One region of the Telluria sp. GW821-FHT07G12 genome, then DNA from elsewhere that is predicted to be linked to it. Evidence: predicted binding sites of a transcription regulator. Region 1 holds the regulator's gene; the other holds the start of a gene.
The links. Region 1 encodes sigma-54, which starts transcription at its own class of promoters, with help from an activator protein. Its sites were predicted from a motif close to TGGCANGNAANCTGCTTT; they were not measured.
Positions count from the first base shown of each region.

Region 1 (4,934 bases):
CGTCAGCGTCACTTTTTACACGCGCCGCCCGGCCTCGGCAGCGCAACCGGAAGCAGGAAAGCAATGATGGATGTACAAGCAAACGCCGCCACGGCCGACATCGCATGCGGTGGCAGCACCCTGGTCGCCAAGGGACTGCAGAAAAGCTACGGCAAGCGCCTGGTGGTGCGCGACGTCTCGCTGGAGGTCGCCTGCGGCGAGGTGGTGGGACTGCTCGGCCCGAACGGCGCCGGCAAGACCACCTCGTTCTACATGATCGTGGGCCTGGTGCCGGCCGAAGCCGGCGCCATCGTCATCAACGGCACCGACATCACGAGCCTGCCGATCCACCGCCGCGCCATGCTCGGCCTGTCCTACCTGCCGCAGGAAGCCTCGGTCTTCCGCAAGCTGACGGTGGAAGAGAACATCCGCGCCGTGCTGGAACTGCAGCGCGAGAACGGCAAGCCGCTGAGCAAGGCGCGCATCCAGGAACGCCTGGACGAGCTGCTGGCCGAGCTGCAGATCGAGAAGCTGCGCGAGAACCCGGCGATGTCGCTGTCGGGCGGCGAGCGGCGTCGCGTGGAGATCGCGCGCGCGCTGGCCACCGATCCGCGCTTCGTGCTGCTGGACGAACCCTTCGCCGGCGTGGATCCAATTGCCGTGATCGAGATCCAACGTATCGTGCGCTTCCTGAAAGAGCGCGGCATCGGCGTCCTGATCACCGACCACAACGTGCGCGAGACGCTCGGCATCTGCGACCGTGCCTACATCATCAACCAGGGCGCCGTGCTGGCCTCGGGCCGTCCCGACGACATCATCGCCAACGAGTCCGTCCGCCGCGTCTACCTGGGTGAACACTTCAGGATGTAGTCATGAAACAGACGCTCCAACTCAAGACCTCACAGCATCTTGCGCTGACGCCGCAACTCCAGCAGTCGATCCGCCTGCTGCAGCTGTCCACGCTCGAACTCCACCAGGAGATCGAACAGGTCCTGGGTGAGAATCCGCTGCTCGAGCGCCTCGACGATCCGCTCGATCGCTCGGTGCGCCTGTTGGCGGACGGTGCGATCAACAACGGTGCGTCGACTTCCACCACGCCCGATTCGCCTCCCGCATCCGGGCAGGGCGAGGAAGGCAATGGCAGCGGCGGCGGCGAGTCGGAAGGCGGCGACAGCGGCGAGGCCGGCGGCGCCGAGCACGAGATGGAGTGGGGCGAATCGGGCCGCTCGGGCAGCGGCGGCGAGGAAGAGGACGGCCGCCCGCAGCTGGAAGCCAGCCCCATCTCGCTGCGCGAACACCTGATGGAACAGGTGCGCCTGACCTGCATCTCGCCGCGCGACTGCGCGCTGGTCGAGATCGTGGTCGACTCCCTCGACGACAACGGCTACCTGGAAGAATCGCTGGACGACATCCACGCGCGCATGCCGACCGAACTCGAGATCGAATTCGAGGAACTGCGCACCGCGCTGTCGATGGTGCAGAGCATGGACCCGCCGGGCGTGGGCGCACGCAGCGCCGCCGAATGCCTGGCCTTGCAGATCCGCCGCATGCCCGGCGTGGCGATGGTGACGCGGCGCATGGCGCTGGTCATCGTGGAGCGCTACCTGACCTGGTTCGCGCAGCGCGAATTCAACAAGCTCAAGAAGGCCCTCGACTGCGACGACGAAGACCTGCGCGAAGCCCAGGCCGTGATCCGCCAGTGCAATCCGCATCCGGGCGCGGCCTTCGCATCCGACGTCTCCGACTTCGTGGTGCCGGACGTGATCGTGCGCCGCGCGAAGGATGGCTGGAGCGTGCAGCTGAATCCGGAAGTGATGCCGCGCCTGCGCGTGAACAGCATCTACGCCGCCTTGCTGAAGCAGGGGAAATCGGAATCGCAGCTGAATGCGCAGTTGCAGGAAGCCAAGTGGCTGATCAAAAACATGCGCCAGCGCTTCGACACGATCCTGCGTGTCGCGCAAGCAATCGTCGAGCGCCAGCGGAACTTTTTTTCCCATGGCGCGGTTGCCATGCGGCCCCTTGTTTTACGTGAGATAGCTGATACACTAGGTCTACACGAGAGCACAATTTCTCGCGTCACAACTCAGAAATATATGCTGACGCCGCACGGCATGTTTGAGTTGAAGTACTTTTTCGGGAGTCACGTTGCGACCGAGGCAGGTGGTGAAGCATCCTCGACCGCGATACGCGCTCTCATCGTACAACTCACAGGAGCAGAAGACCCCAAGAACCCTTTATCCGACAGCAAGATCGCGGAGATGCTAGGGGAACAGGGAATGGTTATCGCACGCCGCACGGTCGCGAAATACCGTGAGGCGCTGAAGATCCCGCCCGTCAGCCTCCGCAAATCCTTGTAATAAGCTGCAGGGCACCCAGATACTGATAACCTGACAGCGCATCTTCAAAGGAGTGTGTATGAATCTCACTATCAGCGGACATCATCTCGATGTAACCCCAGCAATCCGTGAATACGTACAGAACAAGCTCGAACGCATCACCCGCCATTTCGATCAAGTGATCGACTCCCACGTCATCCTCTGCATTGACAATCTCACCGAGAAAGAAAAACGCCAGAAGGCCGAGATCAACCTGCGTGTTGCTGGGAAGATCGTTCACGTCGCCAGCGCTGCGCACGACCTCTACGCTGCGATCGACATGCTGATGGACCGCCTGGACAGGCAGGTTCAGAAGTACAAGCAGATGCTGCAGGACCACAGTCACACAGCACTAAAACGCATGGCCAACGAGGACATTGAAGGAGGAGAAGCTGCCGCTGCAGCGTGATCATTCCGCTGGCGCAGCATAAGCAAGACGAAGGGCGCATCAGGCGCCCTTTTCGTTTGGTAGGCCGCTACAATGCCGTTTTCCCATTCATAAATAAAAGAACATGAGCGAATACGTGCAGACCCGTGTGGCCAATGGCACCGGCATCATTACCCTGGATCGTCCCAAGGCCCTGAACTCGCTGTCGCTGGAAATGGTGCGCGCAATGACGGAGGCCTTGCTGGCCTGGCGCGAGGACGCTGGCGTCGACGCCGTCGTCATCACCAGCACCAGCGAGAAAGCCCTGTGCGCAGGCGGCGACATCCGTTTCTTCCACCAGGCCGGACATGCGAACCCGACTGGCGGCAGTGCTCTGCTGGAAGACTTCTTTACCGAAGAATACGCGCTCAACCACCTGATCCATTTTTATCCGAAGCCGTATATTTCTCTGATGGATGGCGTGGTGATGGGCGGCGGCATGGGCATCGCCCAGGGCGGCCCGGACACGGGCCTGCGCATCGTGACCGAACGCACCAAGATGGCGATGCCCGAAGTGAACATCGGCCTGTTCCCGGACGTCGGCGGCAGCCACTTCCTGTCGCATGCGCCGGGCGCGCTCGGCATGTACCTGGGCCTGACCGGACTGACCATCGGCGCCGCCGATGCGCTGTACGTCGGCCTGGCGGACGTGTTCGTGCCGGCTGCCGAACTGGCGGCCTTGAACGCGCTGATCGCGGCCACGCCGGGCGCGCAACTGGCGGAGGCGATCCGTGCCTTTGCGGCGCCGTTCGCGCAGCAGGCCGGCGCCAGCGAACTGCAAGCGCAGCGCGCGCTCATCGACAAGCACTTCGGCGCAGCGTCCGTGCAGGCGGTGATGTCCTCGCTCGAAGGCGACGACAGCCCCTTCGCACAGAAGGTTTTAAGCGCAATGCGCCAGCGCTCGCCCCTGATGATGTGCGTGACGCGCGAGATGCTGGTGCGCGGCGCCGCCATGGACGTGGCCGACTGCCTGCGCATGGAACGCTCGCTGGTGCGCCGCAACTTCGAGCACGGCGAAGTGCTGGAAGGCGTGCGCGCGCTGGTGATCGACAAGGACAATGCGCCGGCCTGGAATCCGCCGGCATTGGAGCAGGTGAGCCCGGAGATGGTGGCGCGCTTCTTCGAGCCGGTGTGGCCGGCCTACGCGCATCCGCTGCGTCATCTGGACTGAAGCGTCGTCCAGGCTCCTCTGTTTGCTGTAATGCATTGCAACATAATCACGGTGTTTTATGCGATGATTTCATCAGGCGATGAAATACCCGCATTGCCTGATAAAGCACAACAATAGAGGAGTCCGTTTTGTCGTTTCTGATCGTACTGGCCGCACTGGCCTTCCTGATGGTGGCCGCCTATCGCGGCTACAGCGTCATCCTGTTCGCACCGATCGCCGCCCTCGGCGCGGTCCTGTTCACCGACCCCTCCGCCGTGGCCCCGGTCTTTTCCGGGATATTCATGGAAAAGATGGTCGGCTTCGTCAAGCTCTACTTCCCCGTCTTCATGCTCGGCGCCGTGTTCGGCAAGGTCATCGAGATGTCCGGCTTCTCGAAAGCCATCGTGCAGGCCGCGATCCGCTACATCGGCCGCTCGCGCGCAAACGCCGTGATCGTCGCCGTGTGCGCGCTGCTGACCTATGGCGGCGTGTCCCTGTTCGTGGTGGTGTTCGCCGTGTACCCGTTTGCGGCCGAGCTCTACCGGCAAAGCAATATCCCGAAGCGCCTGATGCCGGGCGCGATCGCGCTGGGCGCCTTCTCGTTCACGATGGATTCGCTGCCGGGCACCCCGCAAATCCAGAACATCATCCCGACCACCTTCTTCAAGACCACGGGCTGGGCGGCGCCGGTGCTCGGCACCATCGGCTCGCTGTTCATCATCGTGGTCGGCCTGGCCTATCTGGAATGGCGCCGCCGCGCCGCGATGGCCAAGGGCGAGGGCTACGGTAGCCACACCGAAGCGCTCGAGACCGCGGACACGCAAGTACTGCCGAATCCGATCGTCGCTGTGCTGCCGCTGGTCCTGGTGGGCGTCGCCAACTTCATGTTCACCCGGATGATTCCGGTCTGGTACGGCACCGATGCCTATACCGTGCCGCCCGAGGTCCTGCCCGGCGTGCACGCGCCGGTGACGGCAACCGTGAAAACCGTGCTGGCGATCTG
Region 1 covers NZ_JBWKQA010000008.1:111,629-116,562, forward strand. The annotation lists gene lptA (lipopolysaccharide transport periplasmic protein LptA) at 1-67, shown strand, start outside; gene lptB (LPS export ABC transporter ATP-binding protein) at 67-849, shown strand; gene AC07PE_RS24185 (RNA polymerase factor sigma-54) at 852-2,336, shown strand; gene hpf (ribosome hibernation-promoting factor, HPF/YfiA family) at 2,395-2,763, shown strand; gene AC07PE_RS24195 (enoyl-CoA hydratase/isomerase family protein) at 2,867-3,952, shown strand; gene AC07PE_RS24200 (GntP family permease) at 4,081-4,934, shown strand, end outside.

Region 2 (4,934 bases), on a different contig from region 1:
GGGACTGGCGGCCGGGCTGGCTGCCGGACGGGCGGCGCCCTGGCGCATGCCGGCCGGCGGACGGCTGGCAGCCGGCGGCGTCGAGATGGCGCCGGACACGACCGAATCGACCACCTTGCAGTTGCCGGCGTTCGTATCGGTGTAGAGCACGCGGCCTTCCTTGTCCACGCAGCGGTAGACCACGGATTGGGCAAGGGCCGGCGTGGCCAGCGCGACGGCCAGGAGGATCCCGATCGGGCGCTTGATGAAAGCGGTACTTGTCATTCGCATCAGGTCAGTCTGCACGATGTGCCTGTTTGGGAATCTTCCGACTATACCGCATCCATATTGAAACGAAAAAAAACTCGGGGGTGCCTGGCGGCCTCCCCGAGTTCTTGTTGCCGCGTGGCTACACTTACGACGAATAGTACATGTCGAATTCGGCCGGGTGCGGGGTCATGCGCAGACGCTGCACTTCACCCATCTTCAGCTCGATGTAGGCGTCGATCATGCTGTCGCTGAACACGCCGCCGCGGGTCAGGAACTCGCGGTCCTTGTTCAGCGCGTCCAGGGCTTCTTCCAGCGATGCGCACACGGTCGGGATCAGCTTGTCTTCTTCCGGCGGCAGGTGGTACAGGTCCTTGGTCGCGGCTTCGCCCGGGTGGATCTTGTTCTGGATGCCGTCCAGGCCTGCCATCAGCAGCGCGGCGAAGCACAGGTAGACGTTGGCCAGCGGGTCCGGGAAGCGGGTCTCGATGCGGCGGCCCTTCGGGTTCGCCACGTGCGGGATGCGGATCGACGCCGAACGGTTGCGGGCCGAATAGGCCAGCTTGACCGGAGCTTCGTAGCCAGGCACCAGGCGCTTGTACGAGTTGGTGCCCGGGTTGGTGATCGCGTTCAGGGCCTTGGCGTGCTTGATGATGCCGCCGATGTAGTACAGGGCGGTTTCCGACAGGCCGGCATAGCCGTCGCCGGCGAACAGGTTCTTGCCGTCCTTCCAGATCGACTGGTGCACGTGCATGCCCGAGCCGTTATCGCCGTTCATCGGCTTCGGCATGAAGGTGGCGGTCTTGCCGTAGCTGTGGGCGACGTTCCAGACCACGTACTTCAGGTTCTGGGTCCAGTCGGCGCGCTCGACCAGGGTCGAGAACTTGGTGCCGATTTCGTTCTGGCCGGCGCCGGCCACTTCGTGGTGATGCACTTCGACCGGGATGCCCAGCGATTCGAGGATCAGGCACATTTCCGAACGCATGTCCTGGAAGCTGTCGACCGGCGGGACCGGGAAGTAGCCGCCCTTGACGGTCGGACGGTGGCCGCTGTTGCCGCCTTCGAATTCCTTGTCGGTCGACCAGGAGGCTTCTTCCGAGCTGATCTTGACCATCGAACCCGACATGTCGATCTTCCAGTGGACCGAGTCGAAGATGAAGAATTCCGGCTCCGGACCGAAGAAGGCGGTGTCGCCCAGGCCCGAGGACTTCAGGTAGGCTTCGGCGCGCTTGGCGATCGAGCGCGGGTCGCGGTCGTAGCCCTTGCCGTCCGACGGTTCGATCACGTCGCACTGCATGAAGACGGTGGTCTCTTCCATGAACGGGTCGAGGTTGGCGGTGTTCGGGTCCGGGATCAGCAGCATGTCGGATGCTTCGATGCCTTTCCAGCCGGCGATCGAGGAGCCGTCGAAGGCGTGGCCGGATTCGAACTTGTCTTCGTCAAAGTGCGAGATGGGAACGGTCACGTGCTGCTCTTTGCCGCGGGTATCCGCGAAACGCAAATCGACGAACTTGACTTCGTTATCCTTCAGCATCTGCATTACATCTGCGGCGGTCCTTGCCATTCGTATTCTCCTGATTGAAAAAGGGGTGTCGGCGACGCCAACGGGGCGTGCGACAGGCGCATGGTCTTATAAGCAGTAAGTGTGCCAGCTCTTGTCCATGAGCAAATAAGCAATCTGTCGTTGGTGCACCCGACATTTGACCCGTAAAATCAATGACCCGATATGGGCGCACGGTTTTGATGCGATCTCATCCATACGCACCAGACTGGTGCAAGTGGCGCAGTATGCACCAACTTGAGGCGGGTTGCACTATTTAGGAGAACAGCATGACCACCACCGACGATATCCTGAACAAGGCCCGCGAGCGCGCTCCCGGCCAGCCTTACGCCGGCGCCGTCACGCCGCAGGAAGCCTATGCCCTGCTCCAGTCCGACCCGCGCGTAAAACTGGTCGACGTGCGCACGAATGCGGAGCGCGACTGGATCGGCCGCCCCGCCATTCCGGAAGCCCAGCACGGTGCGGTGCAATGGACCCTGTACCCGGGTGGCGCGCCGAACCCGGACTTCGCCACCCAGCTGCAGCAGACCGCGGACAAGGAAGACGTGCTGCTGTTCCTGTGCCGCTCGGGCGTGCGCTCGCGTCACGCCGCCCGCGTGGCAACCGAACTCGGTTACACGGATGCCTTCGACATTCTGGAAGGCTTCGAAGGCGACCGCGACGGCGAAGGCCACCGCAAGACGGTGGGCGGCTGGTGCAAGGCCGGCCTGCCCTGGATCGGGGCCTGAGCGGCTGCACACAGCCATTCGCCATGCTAGGATGCCGAAAACACAATATTCGGGGACCGGCATGACAGCAAAAATAGCACGACCGTTCGCGTCAGTTTTGCAGGCGACGCTGCTGGCGGCACTGTGCGCATCCTGCGGCGGCGGAGGCGGCAGCGCCGGCGCGACCGGGCCCGGCGCACCGGCCTCCTCCGCCCGCGTGACGACCCTGGCGCTGGTGGCCGGCAGCGCCACGGAAGCCGGCAACATCGACGCCAGCGGGGCCGCCGCGCGCTTCGGCCATCCGGTCGGCATCGCGGCCGACACGGCCGGCAACCTGTTCGTGGCCGACCGCGACAACTGCAGCATCCGCAAGATCGCCGGCTCGGGCGCCGTCAGCACCATCGCCGGCTCGCCGCTGCGCTGCCAGAGCGTCGACGGCGCGGCCGGCACGGCGGGCTTCGCCTTCCTGACCGCCATCGCCGCTTCGCCCGACGGCAGGCTGTACGCCACCGACGGCCTGGCCGTGCGCGAAATCGACCCGAGTGGCGTGGTCCGCACCATCGCCACGCTCGACACGGCCACCGTTGTGAGCGGCAGCGAGATCCCCTATTTCTACGGCAGCGGCATCGCGGTGGACGGCTTCGCCAACGTGGCCGTGGCCAACGCGATCGGCATCCGCAAGATCGCGCCCACCGGCGCCGTCACCATGGTCGACGGCGTGGCGCGGCTGGACAACATCGCCAGCGTCCTCGGCAGCCATGCCTTCCAGCAGCGCGGCCTCGCCGCCGCCAGGGACGGCACGGTCTACGTGGGCGACTTCGCCAGCACGGTCAGCCGCATCGACCCATCCGGCGCCAGACTGGTGCTGGCCGGGCTGTCCGGCGGCCCCGGTGTCGCCGACGGGCTCGCCGGCGCGGCCCGCTTCGACCACGTCATCGCGCTGACGCTCGACGCTGGCGGCAATCTGTACGCCGCCGACGCCGGAAATAACCTGATCAGGAAAATTACACCGGACCGGTTGGTGTCGACGGTGGCCGGCACGGCCGGCGCCACGGCGCTGCAGCTCGGGAACGGGCCGGGCGCCCTGCCCGCGCTGGGCGGGCTGACGGGCGACGGCAAGGGGACGCTCTACGCGATAGCCGGCAATGCGATCGTGAAGATCACCCTGCCGTAGGATTTTTCAGACTGCCGCGCACGCGCTGGCGCACGAAGTTGATGTGGCTGCGCAGGCCATACAGCGCATCGGCGTAAGCCAGCGGGATCGAGATGTGGTTCACGCGCGCCTCGATGTCGTCGAGGCGGCGCAGCAGGTCGGCGCGCACCTCCTCGCACTGCGCCGGATCGGCGCTCTCCAGCGCCTGCTCGACCGCGCGCAGCTGGCCATACCAGCGGTAGACGCGCGAACGGATGCGCCACACGTACAGCGGCGGCACGATCTTCGACAGCGGGATCACCAGCGCCGCCAGCGCCACCACCACGACCCACAGGCGGTCGAACAGGTTCGCCAGCCAGAACGACAGGTAGCGCTGCAGGAAAGGCGGACCGTCGCGGTAGTATTTCGCGGCTTCGCGCGAGACCGGAATCTCGGTGTACTTCGGCGACGGGAACTGGCCCTGCTGCGAGAACCAGCCTGCCCCGCCGTGGATCTCGGTGGCCGACTTCACGAATTCGTCGACCAGGGCCGGATGCAGGCCCTCGCGCGCGACCAGGGTCGCGGTCGGTGCGATCAGGTGGAAATCCTGGGCCGGGATGTCGCGCCCGAGATCGACGATCCCGCGCGGCAGCACCACATGGGTCAGGAAAGGCAGGCGCCGCGTATAGGCTTCGGCCTGGCGGAAGTCGAACAGCTTGATGCCGGGCGTCTGCAGCAGCATCTGGATCAGCGGCGCTTCCGGCGCGGAGCTGAACACGATGCCGTCGATATGGCCGGCCAGCAGCTCGACGGTGGCCGGCGTGTTTTCCAGCGATGAAATCGTCAGCTGACTCGGCTCGACGCCATTCACCGACAAGACCTGGCGGAACAGTTTCGGCACACCCGTGCCTTCCGGACCGAGGTTGATGCGCAGGCCTTTCAGCTGCGTCAGGCTGCGCACGTCGAGCTTGTGGCGCTTGTCGCCTTCGCGCAGGAACAGCCACACCGGCTCGGTGAACAGGCTGCCCAGCGACATCAGCTCGCCGCGCTCGGCCTGCGCTTCGCTGGTCGAGCCGCTTTGCACGAAGGCGATATCGGCCTTGCCATTCAGGAGGCGCTGCAGGTTGTCTTCGGAGCCGAGGGAGCGCTGCAGCTCGACCTTGATGCCGTCGCGCGCCAGCAGGGCCGCGTACTTGCGGCCGAATTCTTCGTAGGCGCTGTTTTCCTGGCCGGTGGCGAGGATGACGTGGCGCGGCGGGGCCGGATCGACCACGACATAGGCCACCAC
Region 2 covers NZ_JBWKQA010000003.1:427,416-432,349, reverse strand. The annotation lists gene AC07PE_RS14530 (DUF4124 domain-containing protein) at 1-264, opposite strand, end outside; gene glnA (type I glutamate--ammonia ligase) at 395-1,810, opposite strand; gene AC07PE_RS14520 (rhodanese-like domain-containing protein) at 2,077-2,535, shown strand; gene AC07PE_RS14515 (NHL repeat-containing protein) at 2,597-3,688, shown strand; gene AC07PE_RS14510 (TAXI family TRAP transporter solute-binding subunit) at 3,675-4,934, opposite strand, start outside.
Region 2: glnA (type I glutamate--ammonia ligase) is a predicted target of sigma-54. The motif match lies at 1,880-1,897, and genes of this name have one in related genera.